3 regions of the Pseudoalteromonas sp. 2CM37A genome follow, and region 2 is predicted to be linked to each of the others. Evidence: predicted binding sites of a transcription regulator. Region 2 holds the regulator's gene; each other region holds the start of a gene.
The links. Region 2 encodes FliA, which starts transcription of late flagellar genes. Its sites were predicted from a motif close to CTAAAGNTNNNNNNNNNNNNGCCGATA; they were not measured.

Region 1 (10,744 bases), on a different contig from region 2:
GGCGGTATACACCATTTTACCTGATGCCCTGCTACTGCCTACAGCCGACGATGATACATTAACCGCCATAGAGCTTAATAATCAGTGGTTATTTAAAAGAGGCGATTGGCATATTAGTGCCGTTGAAAATAGCTGGCTAAAGGATTACTTAAGTGCACTTGGCGAGCCGAGCGTAAAGCACTATAGCCCGGCTAATCAGTTTCCTGAAAGTATTAACCTAATTTCGCAAGCAAGCGACTACGATTTACCATTGGCCTTATTTGCTAAACAACTTCCAAGCGTTAAATTTAATTTACGCCAAGGTATGTACCAGCTTAAAAAGAAAAGTGCACTGTGGTGGGGTTATTGGAAGGGCGCAGCCATTATTACCGGTGTTGCTTTATTTGCTACCATTGCTATAAAGCTGGTTGAACTAAACCAGCTTAACTCGCGTGTTGAGCTTGCTAAAGCCCAGGTAGTGGATAGATACCAAAAAGCATTCCCCGGAACTAAAGTACGTCCTAACTTAATTAAAAGCCAAATCAGGGGCGCGCTTAAAACCATTAATGGCGAAAGTGAAGCTGGGTTTTTAGATTTGACCAGCCAATTGGTTGGCGTGTTTTCGCAAGTAAGCGAATTTACGCCAGAAACCCTACGTTACGATAAACGCCGTAATGAGCTGCGAATACGCGCACGCGCAAAAGACTTTCAAACGTTTGGTAAAGTAAAAAGTATACTTGAGCAACAAGGGTTAACGGTTGAACAAGGGTCGTTAAATAACGATGGCGATTTTGTAGTAGGCGAAATTAAACTGCGAGGTGCAGTATGAAAAAGCAAATAATACAATACTGGCGCTCTTTAAAAGAGCAAGAGCAGCAATTGATTATGGTTGCTGGTGGTATATTTGTTGTTTTTGTTTTAGTAATGGGGATTTTTAGACCTTTAAATAACGCCATAGATAAAGCTAAAAAGTCGTACGTCACTCAGCAAGAGCTGCTCGTATGGGTTGATGAAAGCATAGTAAAGTTAAAAGCGGCGGGTAACACGCAGGCAATTAGCAATCAAAATATTAGCCAAGTGGTTAATTCAACGCGTAGTCGCTACCGTATTACTATTAGTAAAATGCAGCCTAACGATAACTCGTTACGTTTAACGCTTGATTCGGTAGAGTTTAATCAATTAATAGAATGGTTAGACGAACTGGTTAATCAGCATGGCTTAAGAGTAGAGAACCTTGATTTAAGCAAAGATGATAAATCAGGGTTTGTACGTGTAAGCCGCTTAGTACTAGAGAAGTAATTAATGAAAAAAATAATAATATTATCAGTGGTATTTTTTATTAGTTTTATTGTGTTTTGCATAATGAAATTACCAGCGGCCATTGCGTTAGACCTAGCTAAGCCGTACTTACCAAAGCAGCTTGAAATAGGGCAAACCGTAGGGAGTGTATGGCAAGGTCAAATGATGCAAGTGCGCTATCAAGACGAGCAGCTAAATAATGTACGCTGGGATATTGCTGGCTGGCAGTTATTTACGGGTAATTTAAATGCTAACTTAAAATTTGGTAATCCGCGTGAGCGTAGCGATATTTCGGGCTATGCTGATGTGAATTACGGATTATTTAACAATGTGGTTAAAGTTACCGATGGTATAATTCGCTCGACCGTAGAGCGTGCCATGCAACGTATTGCACTACCTATACCAGCTACGGCTAAAGGTCGAGTCATTTTAGAGCTTAACGAGTACACCTCAGGTGTGCCTTATTGTGAGTCATTAAAAGGCGAGATTGCCAGCCCAAATATAGATGTTAAAGGCTTTAATGGCTGGTTTAATATAGGGCCACTGAGTGGCATGTTAAGCTGTAAGTCGGGCGATATAGCTATTTTGGTCGACCCAGATAACACGTTAGGGCTTGAAGCCGACGCAACACTTAAAGCTAACTTTGACTTTAAAGTAGCAGGCTATGTTAAACCTGATGCCAGCTTACCAAAAGATGTACACGACGCGGTTAAGTTTTTAGGCCGCCCCGATGCACAGGGCCGCTACCCACTAAATTTTTAATGTAATAAAAGAGATTTAATGCAATTACCACAGTTTAACGAGCAACACGCACAGCAATTAAGTGCATTTTTAAGTACTCAACCTCAGGCTATGTCATTAACACAAAGCCAAGGCTATCTATTTGGGGTTATTTGTTCGCCAAGCCCATTAGAAGTTCACCAGTGGTTAGCGCATATTGTGCCTAATACGGCTAACGATTTAGACGAAGAAATACTGTTTTTATTTATGGCGTTATACCATCAAATTAGTGAGCAAGTATTTGAAACCGGTTACAAGTTACCCGCCAATTTTGACCTAGACTATACCCAAGCGTGGAGTGAAGGTTTTTTACGTGCAACTAAAGAATACGCACAACCTCTATTAACAGCTCCCGCTTTAGAGCCTCAGTACAAAGAAGCATTAGAGAGTGCGCTAAGTACGCTTAGCTTTTTTGCTGTTGATGAGCAAACAAGAGTGCAAATTGCGCAGCAAAATAGCATGACACTCGAAGCCTTATATCAGTATCAGTACGAATCAATGGGCGACTTTGCATTAGGTTTTGCCGAGCTTATTGAGGTGGTAGCCATAAACAGTGGGCTGATTACAGATGAAGGGTGGGAAGAGTAGCCTTTAGGTATATTAAACGGCGCTTAGGGCAATTAAGCGCCAAGTTCTAAAATAATATCAGTGCAGCCTTTTTTACACTTAACAACGCCTTTACCCGGCTCGCTGGTGGCTAAATCGAGTGTTAACACCTCGCCGCACTGCTCACAATGCAAGGTTTTTCCTTGCGATAGCTTTTTAAGTATTGCGCGCTGTTTATGAAAAGAGTCACTCGCTTTTTTGTTTAACTGCGAAAAATCCACTACTTAGCTCTCTTTTGTTCTAATGCATCCGATACAATTTTACACACTGTATTTAAACGCTCTTCGTAAAAATATAAATTTAGGTCGCGCTCGCGGCAATAACGTAAATGAAATAACTGCACTGAATCATCAGTGGTAAAGGTTTTTTCAATATATTCGTGCTCAGACTCAGAGAGCTTTAACGCACTGCTAATACGGTTTTTAGCCATATTGGCTGCTGGGCTACGGTTTATTTTGCTCGCATCACTTAAAAAACCCACACCTTCACCTAATAGCTTTTCGCGGGGCTCTTTAACTAATGGGTGATCAATAGTAAAAAACGCAAGGATCAGAATGACCAATATAATAAACTTTTTCATGAATGCGTAAACCTTGATCTTAATGGGGTAAATTTAGCAAGCAGTGTAATAAACTGCATTTTAAAAGCAAGTAACTGAGATGAATAAATTATTAGCAATCTATACCTGTAATTTTAGCCAGTATTGTTATAATAGCCAACAGCAGTTAGATATTTCTGAAATATCTGAAAGTATTCAAACAGCTGATTATTTAAACTAATCACACTTACCATTAACGAACTACAGTTACAGTATAGAATACGCACATATTGCTACGTTTTTATTTCCAAGCGGCGTTGAGGAACTTCGATGGACAAGCAAATTAAAGTAAAGAATATACCTGCAGAGGTTAAAATCCAACAACCGGATTTAAGCCGTCAAGACGACAGGTTTAACCCACGTAACCGAATTTATGTTCGCGCAGTAAAAGGGCTTCATCAGTTACTTAGACAGCGTATAGGCTTTTTGGGCATGCTTGCCTTTATGCTCTTGCCTTGGATAAATTTTAATGGCCAGCAAGCTGTGTTATTTGATTTAGTAGGCCAAAAGTACAATATTTTTGGGCTAACGCTGTGGCCGCAAGATTTCACTATATTAGCCTTTATATTTATGTTGGCCGCGTTTGCACTCTTTTTGGTCACTACCTTTTATGGCCGAGTATGGTGTGGCTATACCTGCCCGCAAACTGTATGGACCTTTATATTTATTTGGTTTGAAGAAAAGTTTGAAGGCACAGCGAATCAGCGTAAAAAGCTAGATCAACGCCCGATGGACTTTGATAAGTTTTGGCGAAAAACAGCAAAGCACACCAGTTGGGTTTTATTTGCCTTATATACGGCGATTTCGTTTGTCGGATACTTTACGCCTATCCGTGAATTACTCCCTGACTTTGTGACCTTTAATGTAGGTGGTTACGCGCTGGTAAGTATTATTTTCTTTGCAGCGTGTACTTACGCTAATGCAGGGTGGATGCGTGAAATTATGTGTTTACACATTTGCCCCTATTCACGTTTTCAATCAGCTATGTTTGATAAAGACACTTACACCGTAACGTACGATGAAAAACGCGGCGAAAGCCGAGGCCCGCGTTCGCGTAAAATTGCCCACGAAGATTTAGAAATGGGCGATTGCATAGACTGTAACTTGTGTGTACAGGTGTGCCCTACAGGGATAGATATTCGTAATGGTTTGCAAGCCGAGTGTATAAACTGTGGCGCATGTATTGATGCCTGCGATGGTGTAATGGATAAAATGGATTATCCGCGGGGTCTTATTTCTTATACTACAGAGCGTAATCTCGAAACACCTGAAAATAAAACCAACCCACTGCGAGCTAAAATCATAGGTTACACGGTCATACTGGTGGTGCTTACCAGTGCGCTGGTAGCTAACATTGCATTTAGAAAGCCTATGGACTTTGACATAATACGAGACCGTAACCAACTGTATCGTGTTGACTTTAATGGCTTGGTAGAAAACACCTATACATTAAAAGTAATCAACAAGGCGCAGTACGAGCAAACCTTTAATATTGATGTTCAAGGCCTTGAAAACTTTAAGTACATTGGCAAGCAAACATTTACAGTGCAAGCAGGGCAATCGCATAATGTGCCACTGTCACTTGTGATGGACCCGTATGATTTAAAAGCGCCAATGACGGAGTTTAACTTTGTACTTTCACCGGTTAATGACCCCGATGAAAGCATATCGCAACCGAGTAACTTTTTTAAAGCGCGATAAACACACTAACAAAAGCGGGGTAACCCGCTTTTTACATTAAGAAGCCCATGAGTAAATTTAGTTTTGAAGATTTAACGCCCGACTTAATTCTCGATGCGATAGAAAGCGTTGGTATATATGCAGAGTCAGGTTTATTAGCACTTAATAGCTACGAAAACAGAGTCTACCAATTTAAGGCGGAAGATGGCCTGCGCTACGTTGTTAAGTTTTACCGACCAGAGCGCTGGAGCAAAGCGCAAATACAAGAAGAGCACGACTTTGCATTTGAATTAGCTGAGGCCGAAGTACCCGTTGTTGCACCCATTAAGCACAACGGAGAAAGCTTATTTGAGCACCAAGGTTATGTATTTGTGTTATTTCCAAGTGTAGGCGGGCGACAGTTTGAAGTTGATAACCTGGATCAGCTTGATGTAATGGGTCGTTTAATTGGCCGTATGCATCAGGTGGCTAAAAGCAAACCATTTGAGCACAGACCTACCTTTAGTTGCGAAGAATATTTGCATACAGCTAAAGTTCATCTGCAAAAAAGTAATTTGGTACCTATGGGGATCAGCACGGCTTTTTACACCATATTGGACTTGGTTATTGAACAAGCGCAAGCACAGTATAAAAATGTGCAAGGGATCCGCTTACATGGTGATTGCCACGCAGGTAACATTTTGTGGGCAGGCGAAGCACTTATGTTTGTTGATTTAGATGACGCTCGTCAGGGGCCGGCCATTCAAGATTTATGGATGATGCTCAGTGGCGATCGTCAAACACAGCTGTTACAGTTAGACACCCTTGTAAATGCGTATGAAGAGTTTTGTGATTTTGACCACACTCAACTCAAATTAATTGAACCGCTTCGTGCAATGCGTATTATTCACTATATGGGTTGGGTAGCAAAACGATGGAGTGATCCTGCGTTCGTACGGAACTTTTCATGGTTTGCTGAAGACAAATACTGGGAGCAACAAATTTTAGCGCTTAAAGAGCAGTTTGCAGCACTGCAAGAAGCTCCGCTGAAGTTATTGCCATAAAATTTTATTTAAAAAATACACGAGATACCAATGCTTAAAAAATTGAAACTGAGCCTACTACTTTTATGTTTACCATTTGCAGCCCTTGCTGCACAGTTTGAAGCCGATAACCAGTATACTGTTATTGATGTAGAAAAAAGCGCAGAGCCGCAAGTAACCGAATTTTTCTCGTTTTACTGTCCGCATTGTTTTAAATTTGAGCCTGTTGCACAGGCAATTGAAAAAAGCCTACCTGAGGGCACTGAATTTATAAAAAATCACGTTAACTTTTTAGGCGGTGTATCACCACAGGCGCAAAGTAACTTAAGCTACGCCTACTTAATCGGTAAAAAGCACGGTCAAGCACAAAGTATCAGCGACCAAATTTTTAAAAGTATTCATGTACAGCGCGCACCTTTAACGCAAATGAAAGATGTTAAAAAGTTGCTTGAAGTTAATGGTATCGATAGTGCAACGTTTGATCAAGACATTGCCAGCATGCCAATTATTTCAGCTGAGCGTGCAATGCAAGATAAACAAAACAAATATTCAAAACTAGGTGCGCTAACTGGTGTGCCTACCTTTATCGTAAACGATAAATATAAAATAAACATTAACACCATTAATAACCAGCAAGAACTGAATGAGTTAGTTGCTTTTTTACTAACACTTTAATCTCGGAGAACAATAACAATGATCAAATTAGTTAAAGCAGGTTTACTTGCATTACTACTGCCTATGGCTGCGAGCAGTGTAGCCGCCACTTATGAAGAGGGCGTGCATTACGATGTAGTGGCAGAACGCGCGACTAAAAAGCCAGAAGTAAAAGAGTTTTTCTCATTTTATTGCCCTGCTTGTAATAACATGGAAGCGTTAATTGGTGAGTTTAAGCCAAAGCTAGACAAAGACGTTAAATTTAAAAAGAGCCATGTTGATTTTGTCGGTGTTCGCGATCCAGAAAACCAACAAATGATGAGCCAAGCGCTGGCCACTGCGGAAGTACTTCCACAAAAAGATAAAATTGTTGCGGCTATTTTTAATCACATTCACACTAAGCGCGCTAAATTTAACGAGCTTGCAGATGTAAAAGATGTATTTGTAGCGCAGGGTGTTGATGGCGATAAGTTTGATAAACTATACAAAAGTTTCTCGGTACGTACATTAAGCTCTAAAATGAAGCGTGACCAAAATTACTTTAAAGAAAAAGGCGCGCTACGTGGCGTACCAACTTTTATCGTAAATGGTAAATACAAATTAAACCTAGGCCGTGAGTCTGGTATTACCGCGCCAGAAGATATTAGTAAATTAATTAACTATTTAGCGAACAAATAAGGTTTGCTAAAACATAAAAGCTCCGTAAGGAGCTTTTTTTGTTTATAGGGATATAGCAATGGAAAAAATATTAATATCGAGTTGTTTATTTGGCTTACCTGTTCGATACGATGGTAAAAGCCAAGCATTATCGCACCCGCAAATTAATGTATGGCGTAAAGAAAATAGGTTAGTTATGTTTTGTCCTGAGGTGGCTGGTGGATTGCCAACACCTAGAGCATCAGCAGAGATAAAACAAGGGAGAGTCGTAACGAGCACTTATGAGGATGTAACTAAAGAATTTAAATCAGGTGCAGCTAAAGCCCTAGACTTATGTAATGAGCATGCAATTCGTTTTGCTTTACTTAAAGAGTCGAGCCCTTCGTGTGGTAGAAATACAATTTACGATGGTAGCCATAGTGGGGTAAAAGTACAGGGCATGGGTATGACTGCTAAATTGCTGATGGAGCATCAAATTGAAGTGTTTAGTGAAAATCAAATACCAGCACTTATAAAGGTGCTGGCATTATAATATTAACTCACTATTTTCTTTGTAAGAAAACACCCGACTCTATGTGATGCGTATAAGGGAACTGATCAAATATCGCAAAGCGCTTAACATTATGAGTACGGGTTAAATGATCTAAATCGCGCTCAAGTGTTTCTGGGTTGCACGATATATAAATAATGTTCTCGTAGTTGGCTACTAAGTCACAGGTAAGGGTATCCATACCTGCGCGTGGAGGGTCGACTAAAATAGTTTGGCAATCGTAACTTTTTAAATCTATCCCCTCTAAACGCGAAAAGGTACGTTCGCCATTCATTGCCTGGGTAAACTCTTCACTCGACATACGAATTATATCTAAGTTATCTACCTTATTTTTAGCAATGTTGTATTGCGCTGAATGCACAGAAGACTTAGATATTTCAGTAGCTAATACGCGATTAAACGAACCCGCCAATGCAATAGAGAAATTACCATTACCACAGTAAAGTTCCAGCAGATCATTACTCAGTGGTTTACATAAGTCTTGTGCCCACTCCAGCATTTTTATATTCACTTTAGCATTAGGTTGCGTAAAGCTATTTTCTACTTGTTGATAAATAAGCTCCTGGCCGTTTACGGTTAAACGCTCAGTAACAAAATCATTGCCTAGTACTTCTTTTTGTTTGCGCGCACGACCGATAAAGTCAATGTTGTATTTGCTGCTCAGTTTTTCTTTCAGGGCTTTTATTTCAGTCAGCCACTGCTCATCAAGTGGTTTGTGATAAAGCAAGCTTACTAAAATCTCGCCACTTAATGACGATAAATAATCGATTTGAAACAGCTTACGACGTAATACTTCACACGACTTTAAATTATCAATCATCACCTGCATTACTTCACCAACTAATGGCGCGGCAGGGTCAAAGGTGTCGACGCGAATTTTTTCTTTCGTGGCCTGATCAAACATAATATGAAATAGATCGTCCCCATCGTGCCATACTCTGAATTCAGCACGTTGGCGGTAGTTAATTGGCTCTGAGCTAAACACCTCTAACGCTTGCACACCAAATCGCTTAAATTGCGACGTAATACGCTGCTCTTTTTCATTTAGCTGCGTATCGTACTGTGTGGTATCTATTTTAATCACTGCCATTAATGCTACTACCTTATCTATGAGATCTATTTATCGGCGCTATTGTAGGGAGCGAGCAGTATTTGTCTAGTTTTGCTGATAATAAAGTTGCTGTTTTTTTAAACATGCACTTTAGTTTTGTCACTATTAGCCGATAATAAACTAAGTACGTAACGGAGGTGGATCATGAAAATCGGTAATTATGGCTATACGCCAAACAACAACGTAAACAAATTCAGTAATAAAGAGGCGCTACAGCAGCCAACTATCCAATCTCCGCAAGAAAGTTCATTACAGCGAGGCAGAGAACTTGCTGCAAAAGTGCTTGGCGACAAAATGGCAGAGCAACTAGGTTTACCTGTTGAGCAAAAACAAGCCGATAAACCTTTATTCGATTTTGATGAAATAGTAAAAAATGTACTCGACTTTGTATCTGGCGCAGTTAATAAAGCCAAAGCCAATGGTGCCGATGACGATAAATTAAAAAATATGTTAGATGATGCGCGCACAGGTGTTCAAACCGGTATAGACGAAGCGGTTGATGAGCTAAAAGGCACCGGTGTATTTAACGAAGAAATGCAAGAGGGCATCGACAAGTCAAAAGAAGGCATTTTTGAGGGGCTTGATGAGTTTGAGCAAACCCTATTTAACCCACAAGCGGCCAGTGTTAGCGTAAGCCAAGCACAATATGTAAGTATGAGCAGCAATGCCGAGTATAAGTTTACAACGGCCGAAGGTGATGAGGTCAGTATTAGCTTTGCTGATGCATATGAGTCTCAAACAGCGAGCGGGTATCAACAAAGCAATAACAGCGAATCGTTTGCCAGCTCATCGTCGCAATCTCGAGAGCTGTCTTTTTCAATGTCGGTTAATGGTGATTTAAACGAACAAGAGCAAGATGCTATTAATGCCATGATGGAAGAGCTACAAGGTGTAAGTAAAACATTCTTTAGTGGTGATTTGGATGAAGCATTTGAAAAAGCACAAGAGCTGAGTTTAGGCAGTGAGCAACTTGTTGCATTTTCAATGGACCTTCGTCAAACAAAAACAGTCGCTACCGTTAAAAGTTATGAGCAATATCTGCCAAACCCAACAAAAGAAGTAGCCGATGCGATCGCGCCTTTTAATGACGATCTAAAAAATGCATTTGATAAAGCATCGCAACTAGGCCTACAAGATCAGCTTGCCGGTATTATAGAGTGGCTAAACCAAGATCAAGCAGCGGTCGATCAGCTAGTTGATTACACCCAAGCAATGTTTGAAAACCTAAACCAATTAAATTCAGCGGGCGACGCACTCGACGCGCTAAAGTCTGAGCAAAGCTAAACTACTTTCTTTTATAAATACCTCATGGCAAACTGCCGTTCTTAATAAACAGTAGGAACCAAAGTTTGTCAGCCCACATAATGGTATTTGATTCAGGTATAGGTGGCACCACCGTGCTTGAGCATATTCAAAAGCGTATTCCAGATGCACAGTACAGCTACTTTATGGATAATGCGTTACTCCCTTATGGCGGGCAAACCCAGCAAACTATTATAGGGCGTTTATGCTCACTCATTTATTTTATTGAGCAAAACGCGCTTAATGTCGACCTTATTGTTATAGCCTGCAATACAGCCTCTACATCAGCTTTGAGTGAAGTACGCAAAATTACATCAATACCTATTGTCGGCGTAGTGCCCGCAATAAAGCCTGCTGCTGAAGTAACTCGCACAAAGCACATCGGCTTATTGGCAACCCCCGCCACAGTTGCAAGCCTCTATACTCATACATTAATAAAAGAGCATGCCAGCAACGTAACAGTGAGTTTATATAGCAGTGTTGAGCTGGTGGCATTGGCAGAGCAG
Region 2 (10,744 bases):
ATGCCGACGTAATTGTAACCAATCCTACTCACTATTCTGTGGCGCTAAAATACGATACTGAGCGAGCAGGTGCACCGATTGTACTTGCCAAAGGGGTAGATGAAATGGCTATGCAAATTCGTAAAATAGCCAAAGGTAACGAAGTACCGATTGTAGAATCTCCTATGCTTACGCGGGCGCTTTATCATACCGCCGAAATAGGCCAACAGATCCCAGATCAGCTATTTACCGCTGTCGCGCAAGTTTTAGCCTATGTATTTCAGCTTAAACGGTTTAAAAAAGGCCGCGGAAAGCGCCCCATCCCGCTTAAATCTAAACTGCCTATTCCGGATGATTTTAAATACGATTAGGGTAAGCTGAGCTAACCACACTTTACAGGGGGGCCTTGCCTAAATACCAACACGGGGCTGCAAATTCAAACCATAAAGCCCATTCGCTCTTGTCTCTCACTTGCTTTAAATTTTGCATCAATACTCAATGAATCTATTGCTGACTCTATACTTGGAATAGTTATTGCAATTTCAGGCTAGTGTCAATTTATTGAATTGTAGAGTTATGGATTTTAAAGCGGTATTACAACAACTTAACAAAGATAAAAAAGAGTATGCCAAAGGTGTTGGCACACCGCTACTAGTACTTGCAGCGCTGGGTATGGTTATTTTACCGCTGCCGCCATTTCTTCTTGATATATTATTTTCATTTAATATTGCCCTTGCCTTAGTTGTTTTACTGGTGACTGTTTACACCATGAAACCCCTCGAATTTGGTATGTTTCCGGCGGTATTGTTAATCGCTACAATTATGCGTTTAGCCCTAAATGTTGCCAGTACACGCGTGGTGCTCCTTGAGGGTCACAACGGGGGCGATGCGGCTGGTAAGGTAATTGAAGCGTTTGGCTCAGTGGTTATTGGCGGAAACTACGCGGTAGGTTTAGTGGTGTTTTTAATTTTGATCATCATAAACTTTGTAGTAATAACCAAAGGTGCTGGGCGTATTTCTGAAGTATCGGCTCGTTTCACGTTAGACGCTATGCCGGGTAAGCAAATGGCGATAGATGCCGACTTAAACGCTGGCTTTATTAGTGCAGAGCAAGCACGTGAGCGCCGCAGTGAAGTAACCCGCGAAGCCGACTTTTACGGCTCTATGGATGGGGCGAGTAAGTTTGTAAAAGGCGATGCCATTGCCGGTATCGTGATATTAATTATTAATATTGTTGGCGGCTTATTTGTGGGCATGATCCAACATGACTTGAGCTTTAGCCGCGCAATGGAAGTATATACTTTACTTACCATTGGTGACGGCCTTGTGGCGCAGCTTCCTTCATTACTGCTCTCTATTGGTACTGCTATTGTTGTTACTCGCCAAAACGAATCACATAACATGGGTGAGCAATTTAAAGCCCAATTAGGTAACGAAAAATCATTATTTATCGCCTCAGGTATTTTAATCATTATGGGGTTGGTTCCGGGTATGCCTCATATTGCTTTTTTAAGTTTAGGCGCACTACTTGGCTACTTAGCTTACTTTACTCAGCAGCAAAAATTAAAAGCCGCTGCTCTAGCAGCCCAAGAGGCTGAAAGTGGTACCGTTGCCGGTACTGGTGTTGCAAACAAGCAAGAGCAAAAAGAGCTTGGATGGGACGATGTACAACAAATTGACGTTATTGGCTTAGAAGTTGGCTACAGGCTTATTCCGCTTGTTGATCAATCTCAAGGTGGTGAGCTGCTCAACCGAATTAAAGGGGTGCGTAAAAAGTTATCTCAGGAGCTTGGCTTTTTAGTGCCGCCTGTACATATTCGCGATAACTTAGAGTTAGACCCTAATGCGTACCGTATTACCATGATGGGTGTTTCAAGTGGTGAAGGCGAACTCAAACATGGAGATGAACTGGCCATAAACCCTGGGCAAGTATTTGGTCCTATTAAAGGGGTTGAAACCAAAGACCCAGCATTTGGCCTAGATGCGGTATGGATAAAGCCTGATCAAAAAGACGAAGCACAGTCACTAGGTTACACCGTGGTTGACTCAGCCACTGTGGTAGCCACCCACATTAGCCAGTTATTAACTAACAGTGCCGCATTATTACTAGGCCATGAGGAGGTTCAAAACCTGCTTGATATGTTAGCTAAAAGCCATCCACGTTTAGTAGAAGGGTTAGTGCCAGAAGTACTACCACTGACAACCGTTGTAAAAGTACTGCAAAATTTATTAAACGAAGGGGTGGCTATTCGTGATATGCGCTCTATTGTTCAAACCCTTGTAGAGTACGGCCCACGTAGTCAAGATGCCGATGTTTTAACAGCTGCAGTGCGTATTTCGCTGCGCCGTTTAATAGTTCAAGACGCTGTGGGAATGTCATCAGAAATCCCTGTCATAACCTTGGCGCCTGAGTTGGAACAGATGTTGCATCAGTCATTACAAAATGCAGGCGACGAAGGTGCCGGAATAGAACCAAGCCTTGCTGATCGACTTCAAACATCATTAAACGAAGCGCATCAGAATCAAGAAATGGCCGGAGAACCTTCAATATTGCTAACGTCAGGAATGTTACGCACTGTGTTATCTCGCTTTGTTAAGTACACCATACCGGGTTTAAGGGTGATGTCTTATCAAGAGGTACCAGATGAAAGACAGATCAAGATTGTCAGCTCAGTAGGCCAACAATAAAGATTTTAACAGGGGTTGAACCATGAAGATTAAACGTTTTTTTGCCAAAGATATGCGCACCGCACTGAAAGAAGTTAAAGATGAGCTAGGTGTTGATGCCGTTATTATGTCGAACAAAAAACTCGCTAATGGTGTAGAAATTGTTGCCGCAGTAGATTACGACAAAGCAGCCCCTAAAGCCGCAGCGCAACCACAGGCAGCGCCTGCTCCGCAAAGAGCCGTGCAACAGCCTACTCATAACTTTGTAAAGCCAGAGCCTAAGCGTGCGCAAACTGAGCCACAAGCAAAAGTAGCTGATAGCTTACAAGCTTTATTAGAGCGCCAGTCGCCACGCCCTCGCTCTCCTGAGCTAGCCTCTATGTTTTCGCAATCAGGTATTGATACGTCTGAGCATTACCAAGAGCCAGCACAGCCACGTACGACAAATATGTTTGCACGCGAAAATGAAGCGCCAAAACGCATGCAAACCCAAGCAGACAGCCTAGGCTTTGATGACTTAGATCAAGACTTTGACGATTTAGATGCGCCTGTGGCTCCGCGTCCTCAAGCTAATAACAACGAAAGCGCCCAAATGAGCGCGATGCGTGATGAAATGAACGCAATTCGCCAGTTACTAGAACACCAAGTATCGGGTTTAATGCAGCAAGATATGGCACGTCGCGACCCTACACGTGCATGCATGATTGACCGTTTAGTTGGCATGGGAATAGATAAAGACGTTGCAGAGCAAATGGCGTGTTTTATTCCAGATGACGTATCGCGTCAGCAAGGTTGGAAAGCATTATTGCAAATGGTTGAAGATCAAATGCAAACCACCAACAACGAAATTCTTCGCCAAGGGGGTGTGTACGCCCTTGTAGGGCCTACTGGTGTAGGTAAAACAACCACAGTAGCTAAACTTGCCGCATTAGGCGCACAAAAGTATGGCGCCGACAAAGTTGCCCTAATCACAACTGATACATACAGAATTGGTGCTTATGAGCAGCTTGCAACATATGGTCGTATTATTGGTTGTGGTGTTAAACAAGTAAAAGATGCCAATGAATTAGCTGAAGTTTTATATCATTTACGCAATAAGCGTCTAGTATTAATTGATACAGCGGGTATGAGCCAACGTGATTTACGCCTTACAGAGCAATTAAATACGTTAATGCGCAACCAGCGAGTAGATATACGTAGTTATTTAGTATTAAGTGCCACAGCACAAATAAATGTACTGCAAGAAACCGTAAGACATTTTAAAAAGGTTCAGCTAAGCGGTTGTATTTTCACTAAGTTAGATGAATCATTAAGTTTAGGTGAGATTATTAGTATAGCGATTCAAAATCGCCTTCCAATAGGGTATCTTACTAATGGTCAGCGTGTACCAGAAGATATTCGCGTTGCAAATGCTGAAAAACTAGTAAAAAAAGCTGAGCAATTGTATTTAAAAAGAGCAAAAGCACAACATTCAAGGCACCAAGCAGTGGCGCCAAGCACAGTAGGGATGTATGATTAACACAGTATTAGATCAAGCAAGCGGCCTGCGCAAAATGAGTCAAAACAACAACAACGGCGTAAAAGTTATCGCTGTCACCGGCGGTAAAGGAGGGGTGGGTAAAACCAACGTCTCTTTAAATACTGCTATTGCTTTAGGGCAGCAGGGTAATCGTGTATTAGTATTAGATGCCGATTTAGGCCTAGCTAATTGTGATGTAATGCTAGGACTACGTGTTGAAAAAAACTTATCTCATGTCCTTTCAGGCGAGTGCGAACTTGACGAGATTTTAGTTGAAGGCCCAGGCGGTATTAAAATCGTGCCTGCTACATCAGGCTCGCAAAGTATGGTGGAGCTAACCCCATCTGAGCATGCTGGGTTAATTCGTGCCTTTAGTGAGCTTAATACCGAATTTGATATTTTAATTGTAGATACCGCCGCTGGTATTTCTGACATGGTGCTGAGTTTTTCTCGTGCAGCGCAAGATGTCATGGTGGTGGTGTGTGATGAGCCGACCTCTATTACTGATGCCTACGCGCTTATTAAAGTACTTAGCCGCGAGCATGGCGTTTATAAATTTAAAATTGTTGCAAACATGGTGCGCAGTATGCGCGAGGGCCAAGAGCTTTTTGCAAAGCTCTCTAAAGTAACAGACCGCTTTTTAGATGTGTCTATGGAGCTTGTTGCGACTATTCCATATGATGAAAATATGCGTAAATCTACGCGTAAACAAAAAGTAATTGTCGATCTTTTCCCTAATTCACCAGCAGCAGTCGCGTTTAAAACATTAGCGACAAAAGCAGTAAAATGGCCTATACCTAATCAACCTTCAGGACATTTAGAGTTTTTCATTGAGAAGCTAGTAAACGGCTGATTATGACAACATCGGTGAAAAGAGCTATGGGATATCAATCAACACAAAATTTAAATGTGATTGTTGAAAAGCACGCGTCGCTTGTCAAAAAAGTGGCGTGCCATTTAATAGCTCGTCTTCCTCCTAGCGTTCAGCTTGATGACTTGATCCAATCGGGAATGATTGGCCTTATCGAGGCCTCAAAAAACTTTGATGCCAGTAAAGGGGCAAGCTTTGAAACGTTTGCTGGTATTCGTATCCGCGGCGCTATGCTTGATGAAATGCGCAGAGGGGATTGGGCACCACGTTCGGTGCACCGTAAAAGCCGATTAGTAGCCGAAACTATCACAGAATTAGAAAATAGCTTAAATAGAGAACCAAAAGATACTGAAGTAGCTGAAAAACTTGATATTTCGCTAGAAGAATACCATCATATTTTAAATGATGTTAATTCCAGTAAAGTGCTTGGTATAGAAGACCTAGGGGTAGATGAAGATGTTATTAGCCCTGCAGGTCAAGATTTAGCGCTAGACAAACCATTTAATAATGTTAAAAATGAACGGTTTAATAATTCATTGTTAGAGGCAATAAAGTCTTTACCAGAGCGAGATGCAATGGTGCTTTCTTTGTATTACAACGATGAAATGAATTTAAAAGAAATTGGGCATATACTCGATGTAAGTGAATCGCGTGTAAGTCAGATACATGGTCAGGCGATGATTAAGCTCAAAGCAAAAATCAATGACTGGATAAACTAGTAGTAAGTAAATTATAGGTTAAGACCTCACCGGAGGATGTTTTGGATAAAAACATGAAAATTCTTGTTGTTGATGATTTCTCTACAATGAGACGTATTATAAAAAATCTGTTGCGTGACCTAGGGTTCACGAATGTTCAAGAAGCTGACGATGGTTCTACAGCATTACCTATGTTGCAAAATCAGGTTTTTGACTTTGTTGTAACCGATTGGAACATGCCAGGCATGCAGGGTATTGACTTGCTAAGAGCCATTAGAGCTGACGAAAAATTAAAACATATTCCGGTTTTAATGGTGACGGCAGAAGCTAAAAAAGAACAAATAATAGCGGCAGCGCAAGCAGGTGTTAATGGCTATATTGTTAAGCCATTTACTGCTGGTACTTTGAAAACTAAATTAGAAAAAGTGTTTGAACGCTTAGGTTAATGAGAGGAGAGGCTTATGTCAGCACCAGCTGCGCCTCAAATTACTTTAGAACAAGCTCGTCAGCTCGTCGTTTTTTTAGAAAACGGTGAGCAAGATAAAGCAGATCAATTAATTTTAGATACTGCCTCTCAAGAGCAATCGCAGCTTTTTGCTGAAGTAGGTAAGTTAACACGCCAATTACACGAAGCCCTTAAAAGCTTTGAACTTGATACGCGTTTAACCGATTTAACCACTGATGCAATTCCGGATGCGAAAAAGCGCTTAAACTATGTCATGGAAATGACAGAAAATGCAGCTAATAAGACAATGGATGCGGTCGAAGCAAGCCTTCCTATTGCGCAGCAGCTAGCAGATGAAATTGCACATATTAAGCCTACTTGGGATAGGCTTATGAACCGCGAGATAGAGCTGGGCGAGTTTAAAACCTTATGCCACAGCATCGACAAGTTTATGAACAGCTCTCATCATAAAACCGATGAGTTGCAAACTTTAATGACTAATGTACTAATGGCGCAGGATTTTCAAGATTTAACCGGCCAGGTTATCCGCCGTGTAATTGAATTAGTCAGAGAAGTAGAAGAAAGTTTAATCCACCTTTTAACAGCATTTGCTGCACAAGATGACAGCATTGCTGAAAGTAAAGAACAACAAGAAACAAAAGAACTGGTTGCCGCACAAACATTAGCAGGTCCTGAAGGCCCTATTATTGATAAAGAGTCGCGAAATGATGTTGTATCTGACCAAGACGAGGTCGATGACCTATTATCAAGTTTGGGCTTCTAAGAGGAGAGTAACTGCATGAGCTTTGAAGTCGATGAAGATATTTTACAAGACTTTCTTGTAGAGGCTGGAGAAATCCTAGAGCTTTTATCTGAACAGTTAGTTGAGCTAGAAAATAACCCAGAAGATACTGAGTTACTAAATGCTATTTTTAGGGGCTTTCATACCGTAAAAGGGGGAGCTGGCTTTTTAGCTATGACTGAGCTTGTTGATGCCTGTCATGGTGCTGAAAACGTATTTGATCTCTTACGCCAAGGGGTTAGAACCGTTAATTCAGAATTAATGGATGTGATTTTACAAGCACTAGATACCATTAATGAAATGTTTGCCACTATTCAAAACCGCGAACAGCCAGACCCAGCAGACCCTCAATTATTAGAAACCCTTCACAAACTTGGTCAACCGCCTACGGATGACGAGCTTACTGAAACAGCCCCCGAAGTTGTTGAACAAGAACCCGCAGCTCCCGTTAGCGCAACAGATGATGAAGACCCATTTGCATTTGATGAACTATTTGATGTGGCAGGTTCAAGCCCTTCAGCAGATAGCACGCAAATTGATGAAATTACAGAAGATGAATTTGAAAGCTTACTCGATGAGCTACACGGCAAAGGGCAAAGCCCGGTGTCGCAACCAAGTGCAAGTGCAGAGCCAGATTCAAGTTCAGATATTACCGATGATGAATTTGACAGTTTATTAGATGAATTACACGGTGTAGGTAGTTTTGGTCCGGTTGCAGGAGATACTTCAAGCAGTGAGCCAGAAGTAAAACACACAGCACCACCAGCGGCTGTTGCAAATGATAGCGGTGATGATGAAATCAGCGATGATGAATTTGAGGCACTGCTTGATGAATTGCATGGTAAAGGCGCCGCACCAGAATCAAAAGAAGCTGACACACCTGCACCGCAGCCACCTAAGGCTGCACCTGTAGCACAAACGCCAGCAAAACCTACGCCAGAAAAGCCTACGCCAGCACCTGCAGCAAAACAAGCTCCGGCGGCAAAAGCCGCTGCGCCTACACCTAAAGTGGCTGAAAAACCAGCGAGTAGCGCCGCACCTAAAAAAGCTACGCCTCCACCTGCTGAAACCACAGTACGTGTTGATACAAAGCGTTTAGACCAAATAATGAATATGGTTGGCGAGTTGGTATTAGTACGAAATAGGTTGGTCAGTTTAGCGACCAATACAGACAGTGAAGCGATGGGTAAGGCGATATCAAATCTTGATGTGGTTACTGCTGATATTCAAGGTGCAGTAATGCAAACGCGAATGCAGCCTATCAAAAAAGTGTTTGGCCGATTCCCTCGCGTAGTACGTGACTTAGCCCGTAGCTTAAATAAAGAAATTGATTTACAGCTTGTAGGTGAAGAAACCGATTTAGATAAAAACTTAGTTGAGGCACTGGCCGATCCGTTGGTGCATTTAGTACGAAACTCAGTTGACCACGGAATTGAAATGCCAGCAGCGCGTGAAGCTGCGGGTAAGCCTAGAACTGGTAACGTTACATTATCGGCTTCGCAAGAAGGCGACCATATTTTGTTAACCATTAAAGATGATGGTGCAGGTATGGATGCGGAAAAACTGAAAAAAATAGCGATCAGTAAAGGCGTTATTGACCATGATCAGGCAAGTCGCTTATCAGATACAGAAGCGTATAACTTAATATTTGCACCAGGCTTTTCGACCAAAGAAGAGATATCTGATATTTCTGGCCGTGGCGTAGGCATGGATGTAGTAAAAACTAAAATTACGCAGCTTAATGGCTCTGTGAGTATACAGTCTGAGTTGGGCGTAGGGACTATTTTAGAGATAAAAGTACCATTAACACTGGCTATTTTACCTACGCTGATGGTTATTGTTGGTGAGCAAACGTTTGCGTTACCACTTGCTGGTGTGAGTGAAATATTCCACTTAGATTTAACCAAAACCAATGTGGTAGATGGTCAGCTTACAATTATTGTTCGTAAAAAAGCGATACCGCTATTTTACTTAGAGCATTGGTTAGTTAAAGGTGCTGATTGTTCTCAGCGAAAAGCGCAAGGTCATGTGGTAATTGTACAAATAGGTACTCAGCAAGTTGGCTTTGTGGTTGATTCATTAATTGGCCAAGAAGAAGTTGTTATTAAGCCTCTTGATGCGTTATTACAAGGTACGCCAGGAATGGCTGGTGCAACAATTACATCTGACGGTGGTATTGCGCTGATTCTGGATGTACCTAATATGCTTAAGCATTACGCAGGATAAAATGTAGGCATACCTGTGTATGCCTACACATAAATTTAATAAGAGAGCGCAATGGCCGTAAAAGTTTTAGTTGTTGACGATTCCAGTTTTTTTCGCCGTCGAGTAAGCGAAATCCTTGAACAAGACAGCGGTATCGAAGTAATAGGTTTTGCTGTTAACGGTAGAGAAGCCGTAGAAAAAACAGCGCAGTTACGTCCAGATATGATCACCATGGATGTAGAAATGCCTGTGCTTGATGGTATTAGCGCAGTAAAAGAAATTATGGCGAGTAACCCAACGCCAATACTTATGTTTTCTTCATTAACCCGCGACGGTGCAACCGCAACTTTAGATGCACTTGATGCCGGAGCTATGGACTTTTTACCGAAAAAGTTTGAAGACATTGCACGAAATAACGAAGATGCAATTAAGTTATTGCAAGCCAAAGTGAAGGAAATTGGTCGCAGGCGTGCACCACGCCCTGTTAGGCCATTAACATCAAGTAAGACTACTGCTCCACCTGCAAGCAAACTAGCCACAACAAGCTCATCGCTTAAACAACCTGATAGAAGCTTTCAACGTGCTGCCCCAGTGCAGACAACAACTACACCCAGTATGCCCACGCGTGCCAGCGGTAAACACTATCAAATAGTGGCTATTGGCACTTCAACTGGCGGGCCAGTTGCTTTACAAACTATATTAACCCAATTACCTGCTAACTTTGCACATCCTATTTTGTTAATTCAGCACATGCCGGCAGCATTTACCCCTGCGTTTGCGGCACGTTTAAATAGCCTTTGCAAAATACGCGTTAAAGAAGCGCAACAAGGTGACAGGCTAGAAGCCGGCACAGCCTACTTAGCCCCTGGTGGACAGCAAATGATGGTAGAGGGGCGAAGTGGTAATAAAACGCTGCGTGTATTTGAAGATAATAGTGAACGAATAAGCTACAAACCAAGCGTTGATGTGACTTTTGCAAGTGTTGCTAAAAGCTACCAAGGAGACGTACTTGCTATTGTTTTAACCGGCATGGGCGCTGATGGACGTGATGGCGCGCGAATGCTTAAGCAATCTGGCGCAACAATTTGGGCGCAAGATGAAAAAAGCTGTGTGGTATACGGTATGCCTCAAGCTATTGCCAACGCTGGGCTTGCCTCTGAGCATTTAGCGTTAAACGACGTAGCAGCAAGAATAAAAAGAGAGACTGGTTGTGGATAAGCTCTCTGTTTTAGGGTTAATCATTGCGCTGGGCGCTATAGCGATTGGTTACTCTTTAGAGGGTGGCGTTGTCACGGCGTTATTTAATGGCCCTGCACTTATTATTGTACTTGGCGGCACCTTAGGGGCTGTTATGTTGCAAACGGCCACAAGCACCTTTAAAAAAACGCTAAGCATGAGCCATTGGGTATTTTTTTCACCCCAGTACAATATTGAGCAAGCCATAGAGCAAATCAAAACGTGGTCGCATAAAGCTCGCCAGGAAGGGTACTTAGCGCTTGAAAAAGAGGCACTTAGTCACCCAGATCCTTATGCAGCAAAAGGGCTTAGTTTACTAGTA
Region 3 (10,744 bases), on a different contig from region 2:
GTAAATAGCTACAACGGGCTTTAACCCTTCACAGGCAAAACCGGCGGCCAATGTGACAGCGTGCTGCTCTGCTATGGCTACATCGAAATACTGCTCTGGGTGCTCTTTTGAAAAACGCACCATACCTGAGCCTTCACGCATTGCCGGGGTAATAGCCATTAATTTTTTATCTTGCTCGGCCATATCACACAACCAATCACCAAACACCTTAGAGAAAGTGGCGGCACCAGGTTTAGATTTAGGTAAGCTTGATGTATTAGGGTCAAACTTTGGCACACCGTGATAGCCAATAGGATCAGCTTCTGCGGGTTTATAGCCTTTTCCTTTTTGGGTTTTTATATGTAAAAGCTGAGGCCCTTTTAAATTACGCATATTACGCAGTGTATCTACGAGCATATTTACATCGTGGCCATCAATTGGGCCAATGTAATTAAGACCTAGTTCTTCAAAAAAGGTACCTGGAATAACCATTCCTTTTAGGTGCTCTTCTACTTTACTGGCAAGCTCTTTAACAGGAGGCACGCCAGAGAGTAACTTTTTACTGCCTTCGCGAATATTTGTGTAAAAGCTGCCAGATAAAATACGCGCAAAGTGATTAGTTAACGCACCGACGTTTTCAGAAATCGACATTTCGTTATCATTTAAAATGATTAACATGTCAGATTTTACATCGCCTAAGTGGTTCATGGCTTCAAATGCCATACCTGCTGTAATGGCACCATCGCCTATAACGGCAACAGTTTTGCGGCCTTTGCCTTCTTTTTGAGCCGCAATAGACATACCAAGTGCTGCCGAAATAGAGGTGCTTGAATGGCCTACGCTAAAGGTATCGTATTGGCTTTCTTCACGAAAAGGGAATGGATGTAATCCGTCTTTTTGACGAATTGTATGCATTAAATCGCGTCGACCGGTTAAAATTTTATGCGGGTATGCTTGATGGCCTACATCCCATACAAGGCGATCTTCTGGTGTGTTATACACATAATGTAGAGCAACGGTAAGCTCAACAGTTCCTAAACCAGACGCTAAATGGCCGCTACTTTGCGAAACAGAGTTGAGTAAATAGTCTCGTAACTCGTTGCTAAACGCAGGGAGTTTATCTTGCGCTATATCGCGTAAGTGGGCTGGTTCGTCAACCAAGTTAAGTAATGGATACTTGCTACTATCAAGTGTCATGGTATTTATTTTATCCTTCGCTAACACCGGTGCTAACTTATTAGTTGTTACCGCTGTTGAGTAATAATGTCAGTGCTAAATGGCAATACGTATATGTAACACTCAATGGTCACGTTTAATCAGGTAGTTTGCCAGCGCCGCTAGAGCAGAGGTATCAACATCTATTTTGTTTAATGCTTGATGCGCTTGCTCTATTAAATTTTGCGCCATTTGCTTGGCACCTTGCATACCTAATAGGGCCGGATAAGTTGCTTTATTAGCAGCTAAATCAGAGCCTTGTGGCTTACCTAAAGTAAATGTGTCACCTTCAACATCTAAAATGTCGTCGTGCACTTGAAATGCCAGCCCTATAGCATACCCAAAAACACGTAAGTTTTCTAAGGTTTGTTTGTCTGCTTTTTCGCTACATAATGCACCCAATGTAATGGCACAGTTGATTAAGGCACCCGTTTTTAATTTATGAATTCGTTCAAGCTGTTGTACTGTAATCACTTTATCTGTGGCTGCAATATCTAGCCCTTGCCCGCCTACCATGCCTTCAAGCCCCGATGCTTTAGCCAGTGCGCTGATCATTTTTACTTGTGTTGATGCGCTGCAGGTGAAATTGTGAGCCGAGATAAGTTCAAAGGCTAATGTTTGTAGTGCATCGCCTGCTAAAATTGCATGCGCATCGTCAAACTCTATATGGCAAGTTGGGCGTCCACGGCGAAGGTCGTCATCATCCATGGCTGGTAAATCATCGTGCACCAACGAGTAGCTATGAATACACTCAATAGCAGCAGCAAGAATATCTAAATCTAGCTTATTAGCTCCGAGCATTTCGCCACTTGCGTAGACTAAAAAGGGGCGTAAACGCTTGCCACCGTTAAATAAGCCGTACTGCGTAGCTTCTTTTACTGTGTGTGCGGTATCAAGGGGTTGATCAAAGTACTGTTGCAGGGTCTTTACGACATCTTGTTGAGCACATTCTATTTTTTCTTGTATGCTCACGGTTATTCCATATCGTTGTTAAATGAAGTAAGCGCTGCTTTTTCGTCATTACCCATCAAAATAGACACTTTTTGTTCTGCTTGTTGTAACTTACCCGTTGAGGCGTTAGCTAAGGCTATACCACGCTCAAATTGCTTTAACGACTGCTCAAGCGATAAATCACCTTGTTCCATTTCACCGACAATGGTTGATAGTTCTTCGAGTGCTTGTTCAAAACTTAGGTTTTCAGGTTTTTTAGTCGCCATGTTTAATTTCAGCCAGCATGATAAATTTAGGAGCCAATTTTAGGGGGAATGCTAAACTAGGTCAAAGGATGATCGTTGTTTTTTGAGTTATATCAGTTTAAATCGTATTTTTACCATGTATAAGATGCGTATTAGTGCTCACTGTGTACAATAAAATTAATCAGTCGCTAGGCGAGTAGAGTATCTTGATCTAAAATTAGGCCAAACACAGTGTTTTACACTTTTTTCAAAAATGGCTTAAGTATTTCAGTATCTTGCCGATAAGCAGTTAATAATAAAAGTTTGAATAACAAAGTATAATACTTTGGAGGAAATGTGGATTTAGCAACCATAATTGGGATCCTTGGCGCAATTGGTTTAATTGTCATGTCCATGTTTATGAGTAGTAGCGGTGAAATGGGGATGTTTGCCGATGCGCCTTCTAGTGTAATTGTATTTGGTGGCTCACTATTTATTGTGTTATCAAACTTTACCTTGTCGCAGTTTTTGGGCATAGGTAAGGTTGTTGGTAAAGCATTTATGTTTAAAATCGAATCGCCAGAAGAGCTGATTGAAAAAGCAGTTGAACTTGCTGATTCAGCCCGTAAAGGGGGGTTTTTAGCCCTCGAAGAAGCCGAAATACCAAACCCTTTTATGCGCAAAGGTGTAGATATGCTCGTTGATGGCCACGATGCTGATGTAGTTCGTGCCACGCTTCAAAAAGACATTTCTTTAACCACAACTCGTCACGAACTGGGCGCCGGTTTATTTAAGTCACTTGCCGATATAGCCCCTGCAATGGGTATGATAGGAACGTTAATAGGCTTAGTTGCTATGTTATCTAACATGGATGACCCTAAAGCCATTGGCCCCGCAATGGCGGTGGCATTATTAACTACTTTATATGGTGCATTTTTAGCAAATGTAGTGGCTATTCCTATTCAGGTAAAACTGGAGCTTCGCAAAGACGAAGAAGCCATGAATCAGCGTCTAATACTGGATGCTATTTTAGGTATTCAAGATGGCCAAAACCCGAAAGTAATTGAAGGTATATTGAAAAACTACCTTGCTGAGTCTAAGCGCAAAGTAGATACCGAGGAGTAACCATGTCTGATCAAGAGTGCAAATGCCCACCCCCAGGTCTGCCTGCTTGGATGGGAACATTTGCCGACTTAATGTCGCTTTTAATGTGCTTTTTTGTACTTTTGCTCGCGTTTTCAGAAATGGATGTACTTAAATTTAAGCAAATAGCTGGCTCGATGAAGTTTGCATTTGGTGTGCAAAACAAAATAGAAGTAAAAGATATCCCTAAAGGGACCTCGGTTATTGCTATGGAATTTACCCCAGGTAAGCCTGAACCTACCCCGATAGAAACCATTCAGCAACAAACCGTTGAAATGACTCAGCAAATGTTAGAGTTTCAAGCGGGTGATGAAAGCTCTGCGGGGGGTAGACAAGAGCAACGTGGCGATAAACGTGGTGGCGAGTCACGTAGTACATCGCAGCAGCAATCTTCAGAGCAAGCAACTTCAGCCGCCGATCAAGAACAAACTAACGAGTTAGTGAAAAAAATAGCGCAACAGCTCGAAAAACAAATTATCGACGGTGCAATCGAGCTTGAATCTTTAGGGCAGCAAATCATTATTCGTATCCGTGAAAATGGCTCATTTCCCTCTGGCAGTGCTTTTTTACAACCTAAGTTTAAGCCCATAATTCAAGATATTGGTGAGTTATTAAAAGATGTACCTGGAGAAATTACGGTATCGGGTCACACCGATGATTTTCAGGTTTCTAACGAGTTATATATTAATAACTGGGACTTATCTTCAAAGCGTGCTGTAGCAGTAGCAAGCGAATTACAAACGGTACAAGGGTTTGATAAAAACCGCATGATGGTAGTAGGGCGTGCTGATACTCGTCCACTTGTTCCGAATGATTCAAACGAAGATAGACGCCGAAATCGCCGTGTAGAAATATCAATCTTACAAGGTAAGGCTAAAGAGTCAGACCCTATTGATGTGCGCTAGGCGAGTAGCGGGCGCTAATTTCTCTAATTAAGTCTCTTTTTAAGGTACTTAATCGCCTAAGTATCTTGGCAAGTTCATTATTTTAGCTTAAAGTACATTTCTTTAACATATGTAATGGTGTTTCTGTGAAAATAATCGATAAATATTGCTATATGCCGGGAAATGGTTCTGGTGGTGACGATGATAAGACTAATGATTAACTATGTTTAGATGGTTCAATGAGTTATATGCATTTATTGAGCTCAGCTGGGTTTTGTTTTTACTTCCAGCTATATTTATTTTTTTTCTACGAAAAGATTATTTAGCACTCAGGTTTGTTTGTATCACGAGTGCTTTTTTCTTATTTGGTGCTTTTATATATGAGCCTTTAAAAACGTTTGATAAAGATATTAACATTTACAGGTACGTCATTTGGGCTTTTAATGATATTGCTTGGATGGCATTAATTGCTTATCTAGGCTTAAAAGATAAAGTTTATTTATGGCAATGTGTATTAGGGCAACTTGTGGTTGTAATGGCCCCAACTTTACAGTTGTTCAGAGTTGTAGATCGCCATTTATGGGATTTATCTTATAGTACTTTAATGTATAAAACTCTTTTACCTCTGATTAATATTTCTACTGTAGTAGTATGTTACCTCCCTCTTATTTATATTTTAGTTAAAAACAAAGAAGACCAGATTAGTAGTAAATATAAAACTCCCTCCCCCTAAAATAGCTGTGCTAAACTACTGTTCATATAAACAGTTAATGAGCAACTCCCATGAAACTCTATATCGCAGAAAAGCCATCACTTGGCAGAGCTATTGCTGATGCATTGCCAAAACCACATAAAAAACACGATGGTTATATAGAAGTGGCTAATGGTGACTGTGTCTCGTGGTGTATAGGGCACTTACTTGAGCAAGCTGAACCTGATGATTATGATGCGCGTTTTAAAAAGTGGCAATTTGAACACCTTCCCATAGTGCCACAGCAATGGCAGCTCAAGGCAAAAACGAAAACGCGTAAGCAATTAACTATTCTAAAAAAGCTAATTAAGCAGGCATCAGTACTCGTGCATGCGGGCGATCCCGATCGCGAAGGCCAATTGTTGGTTGATGAAGTCATAGAGCAAGCCAAAATAAGTAAAACCAAAAAGCAAAGCATTCAACGTTTACTTATAAGTGATTTAAATTTAGCGGCGGTAAAAAAAGCGCTTACTACTATGCGTTCAAATCGTGAATTTATTCCGCTTAGTGTGTCGGCGCTTGCGCGTTCACGTGCAGATTGGCTATTTGGTATGAACCTTACGCGTGCTTATACGCTGGCGGGGCAAAAAGCAGGCTTTGGCAATGTGTTGTCGGTGGGTCGCGTACAAACCCCAATTTTAGGTTTAGTGGTTAATCGGGATAACGAAATAGCTAACTTTGTGTCAAAACCATTTTATGAAGTGTTGGCGCATTTAATAACCCCTGAGCAGCAAAGCTTTGTGGCCAAGTGGGTACCAAGCAAAGCCTGCGAGCCGTACCAAGATGAAGAGGGCCGCGTTTTAAATAATGCATTAGCCGAAAACGTCGCCTCGCGAATAGCCAATCAACCAGGCGAGGTTACAGCACTTGAACAAAAACAAAAAAAACAAAGCGCGCCGCTGCCTTATAATTTATCGGCACTGCAAATAGATGCTGCAAAGGCATTTGGTATGGCAGCCCAGCAAGTACTTGATATTTGCCAAACGCTCTATGAGCGTCATAAGTTAATTACTTACCCTCGTTCTGATAATCGTTATTTGCCTAAAGAGCATCATTTAGATGCGCCTGCAATTTTAAAAGCAATTGCAGCTAATGGCGGTCAAAACACTGAGTTTGTGAATGGGGCTGACGCTAAAAAACGCAGCAAATGTTTTAACGATGCAAAAGTGGCTGCACACCATGCAATTGTACCTACCGCTAAACAACTAAAAACAGCGACTTTGGCCCCTGATGAAGCAAAAGTATATCAACTTATTAGCAGGCATTACCTAATTCAGTTTTACTCCGATTATATTTATAACGAAACTAAAGTAGAGGTAACAATTGCGGGAGGTTTATTTAAAGCCAATGCAAAGCAAGATGTAAGCTTAGGATTTAAGGTATTAATGGGCAAAGCCGAGCTAAAAGATGAAGCAACCTTACCTCATTTAACAAAAGGCATGGCGCTTAACTGCACTAAAGGTGAAGTGGTAGAAAAACACACTACGCCACCGTCTCATTTTACTGATGCAACATTGCTAAGTGCCATGACCGGCATTAGTCGTTATGTAAAAGATTCACAAATTAAAAAAATACTCAAAGAGACCGACGGGCTAGGAACAGAGGCAACCCGCGCAGGCATTATTGAATTATTATTTAGGCGTCGTTTTTTAAAGCGCGAAGGTAAATCAATTAAAGCTACACAAACAGGCTTGGCACTTATTAGTGTTTTACCAGAGGGCTTAGCTAGCCCCGATTTGACCGCTAAATGGGAGGCGAGTTTAGGCAATATTGCTCAACAAGCAATGAGCTACCAACAATTTTTACGACCACTGCTGGTGGAGCTTGAAGGTTTTGTACAGCAAGCAGCTAGTTGTGATAGCCATGTATTTTCAAAGCTACCTAAAACACCGACTAAAAAGCGCTTTGCTAAGGGTGGTAAAAAAGCACCATTTAAAAAATCTAATTATAAAAAGAACTCAGCAACCACTTAATCGCTGAGCTCTCAAATACGGCTTATTTATTATTAAATAATGCGACTGCAGCGTTACTCATGGCTTTTATACCGGTCGGTAATGCTATTTTATAATCTGGCGCAAATTTACTTGAGTGTAATGAAGGAAGTGTTTGGTTACTTTTCATCGCATTTGTATATTGCTGCTGGTTTACTCCGCCTAACCAAAATAACGTAATAGGAATGTTTTCGTCAGTTCTACCGTACAGTCCAAAATCTTCACCAGCCATAACCGCTTTTGTCTCAAGTACATTAGTTTCGCCAATTGCATCAGCAATAGCACTCCTAACAATGTTAGTTTGCTGAGGGTTATTGTAAGTAGATGGAATAGATTCATCTTCATGAACGTGAACAACAGGGTAGTGTGACTCAGTAAGGCCAGCACTTTGAGCAATACCCGCTGTAATACGTTTTATTGCTGCTATTTGCGCCGTCCGTACCTCTGGGTTGTAGCTTCTAAGCGTAAGCTGTAGTTTTACTTCATCGGAAATCACATTATGCTTTGAGCCACCATGAATAGATCCCACAGTCACAACAGAAGGCTCAAGTGGAGAAAGCTCGCGGCTTGTGATTGTTTGTAATGCTAATACCGTACGCGCCGCAATAACTACAGGGTCTACGGTAGTGTGCGGGTAGGCGCCGTGTCCGCCTTTACCTTTTATAGTTATATCTACTGAATCAACACTTGCCATGGTGTATTCATTTTTCATTGATACCTTACCCGCAGGCACGCTGGCACTAACATGCAGCGCAATAACATGATCAGGCTTAGCATATTTACTAAATAAGCCTTCACTTAATATGGCTTTTGCTCCACCGCCAACTTCTTCTGCAGGTTGAGCAACCATCATTAACGTTCCTTGCCACTTATCTTTATGGGCAATAAGTTGCTCAGCAGTACCAATAAACGAGCTCATATGTATATCGTGGCCACAACCATGCATTACACCTACTTTATTCCCATGCTCATTGGTCACTTGTACTATAGATGCATAAGGTTTACCGGTTTGCTCTGTGATTGGTAGGCCATCGGTATCAGTACGAATCATTATTGTAGGGCCGGTGCCATTTTTATTAATTCCTACCACACCGTAGCCGCCCACATTATCTGTTACGTCAAACCCAAGGTTTGTTAATTGCGATGCTATTTTTTGGCCAGTTTCTTGTTCGTGATATGAAAGCTCTGGAGATTGATGTAAGTCGAGGTAAAACTTTTCAATAGCTGGCATACTCTTAGTTAAATCTAAGTTTAGTGACTTAGCGTAAGTAAGTGGGCTTGCTATCATAAATGCTGCAGCTAGATAGGTGATTTTCATGTTTTCCCTCATTATTTGAAAGTATTTAATACTTGTATTTATTATGTTCGTCTCCATATAAAAACCTAAATAAATGAATATGGCAATTAATTCAATGAGCAACATAGTTAGTATCAACGCACAAAACCTTCAGCAAGTACTCGGTGAAACATCACAACAAAAGTTGGTGCTGCTTAACTTCCACTCGCCACAAAGTCCTGAGTGTATTAGCCAAATCGGTATATTAGAAAACTTAGCTACGCAATATAAAGATCATATTGTAGTGGCTAATCTTGATTGTGACGCAGAACAAGCACTCGCCTCGCAATTAGCGCAGCAGGTTGGCTTGCAAACATTACCTACACTTGTGTTGTTAAAAGATTCAGCTCCAGTAGATTTATTAGCGGGTGCACAAACAGACGCGCAAATTCGCGAAGCCCTGAGTAAGCATTTACCAGCGCAGCAGGACCTACTTCTTGAACAAGCAAAACAAGCATTATTAAAGTCGGACCTAAATGCTGCATTTAATTACGCAAAGCAAGCGTATGAAATAGACAGTGCAAACGCACGTATAAAGCTTGTGTTAGCCGATATATGCATTCAAATACACAAGTTAGATGATGCTCAAGCACTCATTGATACCATTGACGCCCAAGAGCAAGATGCTTATTTTCATAATATAAAAGCTAAATGCGAAGCGGCGCTAGAAGCTACCGACTCGCCAGAGATAAAAGAAAAGCAATCTCAAGTAGAAAAGTACCCAAATGACTTAGACCTGAAAATAGAGCTAAGCCAATTGCTAAATGATGCAGGACGAAAAGAAGAAGCACTCGAAACACTGTTCAGCGTACTTAAAAAGGATCTTAACTTTAATGACGCTAAAGCAAGCTTTTTAGCAATTATCGCTTCTCTACCAGATGGAGATGCACTTGCAGCAAAATACAGAAGAAAGCTTTATAGTATTTTGTATTAATATGCGCAGTTAATAAATTAACTTAAAAGCACCTTATAGGTGCTTTTTGCGTTTTATACATCGTTATATTTAAAACAAACTGGGCTTTGTATATAGGTTTAGTTTGTTTTTTGTACTGCTTTTGGCTCTTTAGAGTGAAAAATGCACGAAAGAGCTTTTATTTATAGTTTTTATTAAAAAACGCTTGCGTAAAAATCCGTTCTCCCTATAATGCGACCCCACTGAGACGGCAGACAGCAACGCTTAGCGAGGCAAGAGTCAATCAGTGAGTTGAGTAAAACTTAGTTTTAAAAACTTTCAAGTTTAACAAAATTAAGTGTTGACAAAAAAATAGGAAAGCGTAAGATGCGCAGCCCTAGCGAGATAAGGTTTAACGCTTTAATCGCAACGTTCTTTAACAATATAAAGCAATCATCTGTGTGGGCACTCGTACAGATTGAGTTCTAACAGCCAAGCTACTTAGGTAGTGAGGCAAACAAATTTAGAGTCTCAATTGAAACTGAGTGACCAACAGCAATAACTTACTTAGGTTTTACTTAAGAAAAGAATTGCAGCACAGTCAATTCAATATCGAAAGATATTAAATAAATTCAGAATTCATTGAGCTGTCGAAAGACACAAAACTTTTTAATTGAAGAGTTTGATCATGGCTCAGATTGAACGCTGGCGGCAGGCCTAACACATGCAAGTCGAGCGGTAACAGAAAGTAGCTTGCTACTTTGCTGACGAGCGGCGGACGGGTGAGTAATGCTTGGGAACATGCCTTGAGGTGGGGGACAACAGTTGGAAACGACTGCTAATACCGCATAATGTCTACGGACCAAAGGGGGCTTCGGCTCTCGCCTTTAGATTGGCCCAAGTGGGATTAGCTAGTTGGTGAGGTAATGGCTCACCAAGGCAACGATCCCTAGCTGGTTTGAGAGGATGATCAGCCACACTGGGACTGAGACACGGCCCAGACTCCTACGGGAGGCAGCAGTGGGGAATATTGCACAATGGGCGCAAGCCTGATGCAGCCATGCCGCGTGTGTGAAGAAGGCCTTCGGGTTGTAAAGCACTTTCAGTCAGGAGGAAAGGTTAGTAGTTAATACCTGCTAGCTGTGACGTTACTGACAGAAGAAGCACCGGCTAACTCCGTGCCAGCAGCCGCGGTAATACGGAGGGTGCGAGCGTTAATCGGAATTACTGGGCGTAAAGCGTACGCAGGCGGTTTGTTAAGCGAGATGTGAAAGCCCCGGGCTCAACCTGGGAACTGCATTTCGAACTGGCAAACTAGAGTGTGATAGAGGGTGGTAGAATTTCAGGTGTAGCGGTGAAATGCGTAGAGATCTGAAGG

Region 1: MTF68_RS19285 (DUF5610 domain-containing protein) is a predicted target of FliA. The motif match lies at 9,025-9,051, and genes of this name have one in related genera.
Region 3: pomA (flagellar motor protein PomA) is a predicted target of FliA. The motif match lies at 2,648-2,674, and genes of this name have one in related genera.

The regions. Positions count from the first base shown of each region.
Region 1 covers NZ_JALNTJ010000016.1:14,552-25,295, forward strand. The annotation lists gene gspL (type II secretion system protein GspL) at 1-808, shown strand, start outside; gene MTF68_RS19230 (type II secretion system protein M) at 805-1,278, shown strand; gene MTF68_RS19235 (type II secretion system protein N) at 1,282-2,040, shown strand; gene MTF68_RS19240 (UPF0149 family protein) at 2,059-2,646, shown strand; gene MTF68_RS19245 (hypothetical protein) at 2,679-2,885, opposite strand; gene MTF68_RS19250 (hypothetical protein) at 2,885-3,244, opposite strand; gene ccoG (cytochrome c oxidase accessory protein CcoG) at 3,533-4,963, shown strand; gene MTF68_RS19260 (serine/threonine protein kinase) at 5,011-5,985, shown strand; gene MTF68_RS19265 (thiol:disulfide interchange protein DsbA/DsbL) at 6,016-6,639, shown strand; gene MTF68_RS19270 (thiol:disulfide interchange protein DsbA/DsbL) at 6,658-7,296, shown strand; gene MTF68_RS19275 (DUF523 domain-containing protein) at 7,355-7,807, shown strand; gene trmA (tRNA (uridine(54)-C5)-methyltransferase TrmA) at 7,818-8,915, opposite strand; gene MTF68_RS19285 (DUF5610 domain-containing protein) at 9,081-10,220, shown strand; gene murI (glutamate racemase) at 10,286-10,744, shown strand, end outside.
Region 2 covers NZ_JALNTJ010000005.1:46,870-57,613, forward strand. The annotation lists gene flhB (flagellar biosynthesis protein FlhB) at 1-350, shown strand, start outside; gene flhA (flagellar biosynthesis protein FlhA) at 556-2,667, shown strand; gene flhF (flagellar biosynthesis protein FlhF) at 2,690-4,165, shown strand; gene MTF68_RS12670 (MinD/ParA family protein) at 4,158-5,018, shown strand; gene MTF68_RS12675 (RNA polymerase sigma factor FliA) at 5,045-5,755, shown strand; gene cheY (chemotaxis response regulator CheY) at 5,797-6,180, shown strand; gene MTF68_RS12685 (protein phosphatase CheZ) at 6,196-6,963, shown strand; gene MTF68_RS12690 (chemotaxis protein CheA) at 6,979-9,207, shown strand; gene MTF68_RS12695 (chemotaxis response regulator protein-glutamate methylesterase) at 9,259-10,404, shown strand; gene MTF68_RS12700 (flagellar motor protein) at 10,397-10,744, shown strand, end outside.
Region 3 covers NZ_JALNTJ010000011.1:877-11,620, reverse strand. The annotation lists gene dxs (1-deoxy-D-xylulose-5-phosphate synthase) at 1-1,176, opposite strand, end outside; gene ispA ((2E,6E)-farnesyl diphosphate synthase) at 1,279-2,166, opposite strand; gene MTF68_RS17410 (exodeoxyribonuclease VII small subunit) at 2,169-2,411, opposite strand; gene pomA (flagellar motor protein PomA) at 2,727-3,494, shown strand; gene MTF68_RS17400 (flagellar motor protein MotB) at 3,497-4,417, shown strand; gene MTF68_RS17395 (hypothetical protein) at 4,620-5,129, shown strand; gene MTF68_RS17390 (DNA topoisomerase III) at 5,180-7,120, shown strand; gene MTF68_RS17385 (amidohydrolase) at 7,143-8,456, opposite strand; gene MTF68_RS17380 (tetratricopeptide repeat protein) at 8,551-9,408, shown strand; rRNA gene MTF68_RS17375 (16S ribosomal RNA) at 10,037-10,744, shown strand, end outside.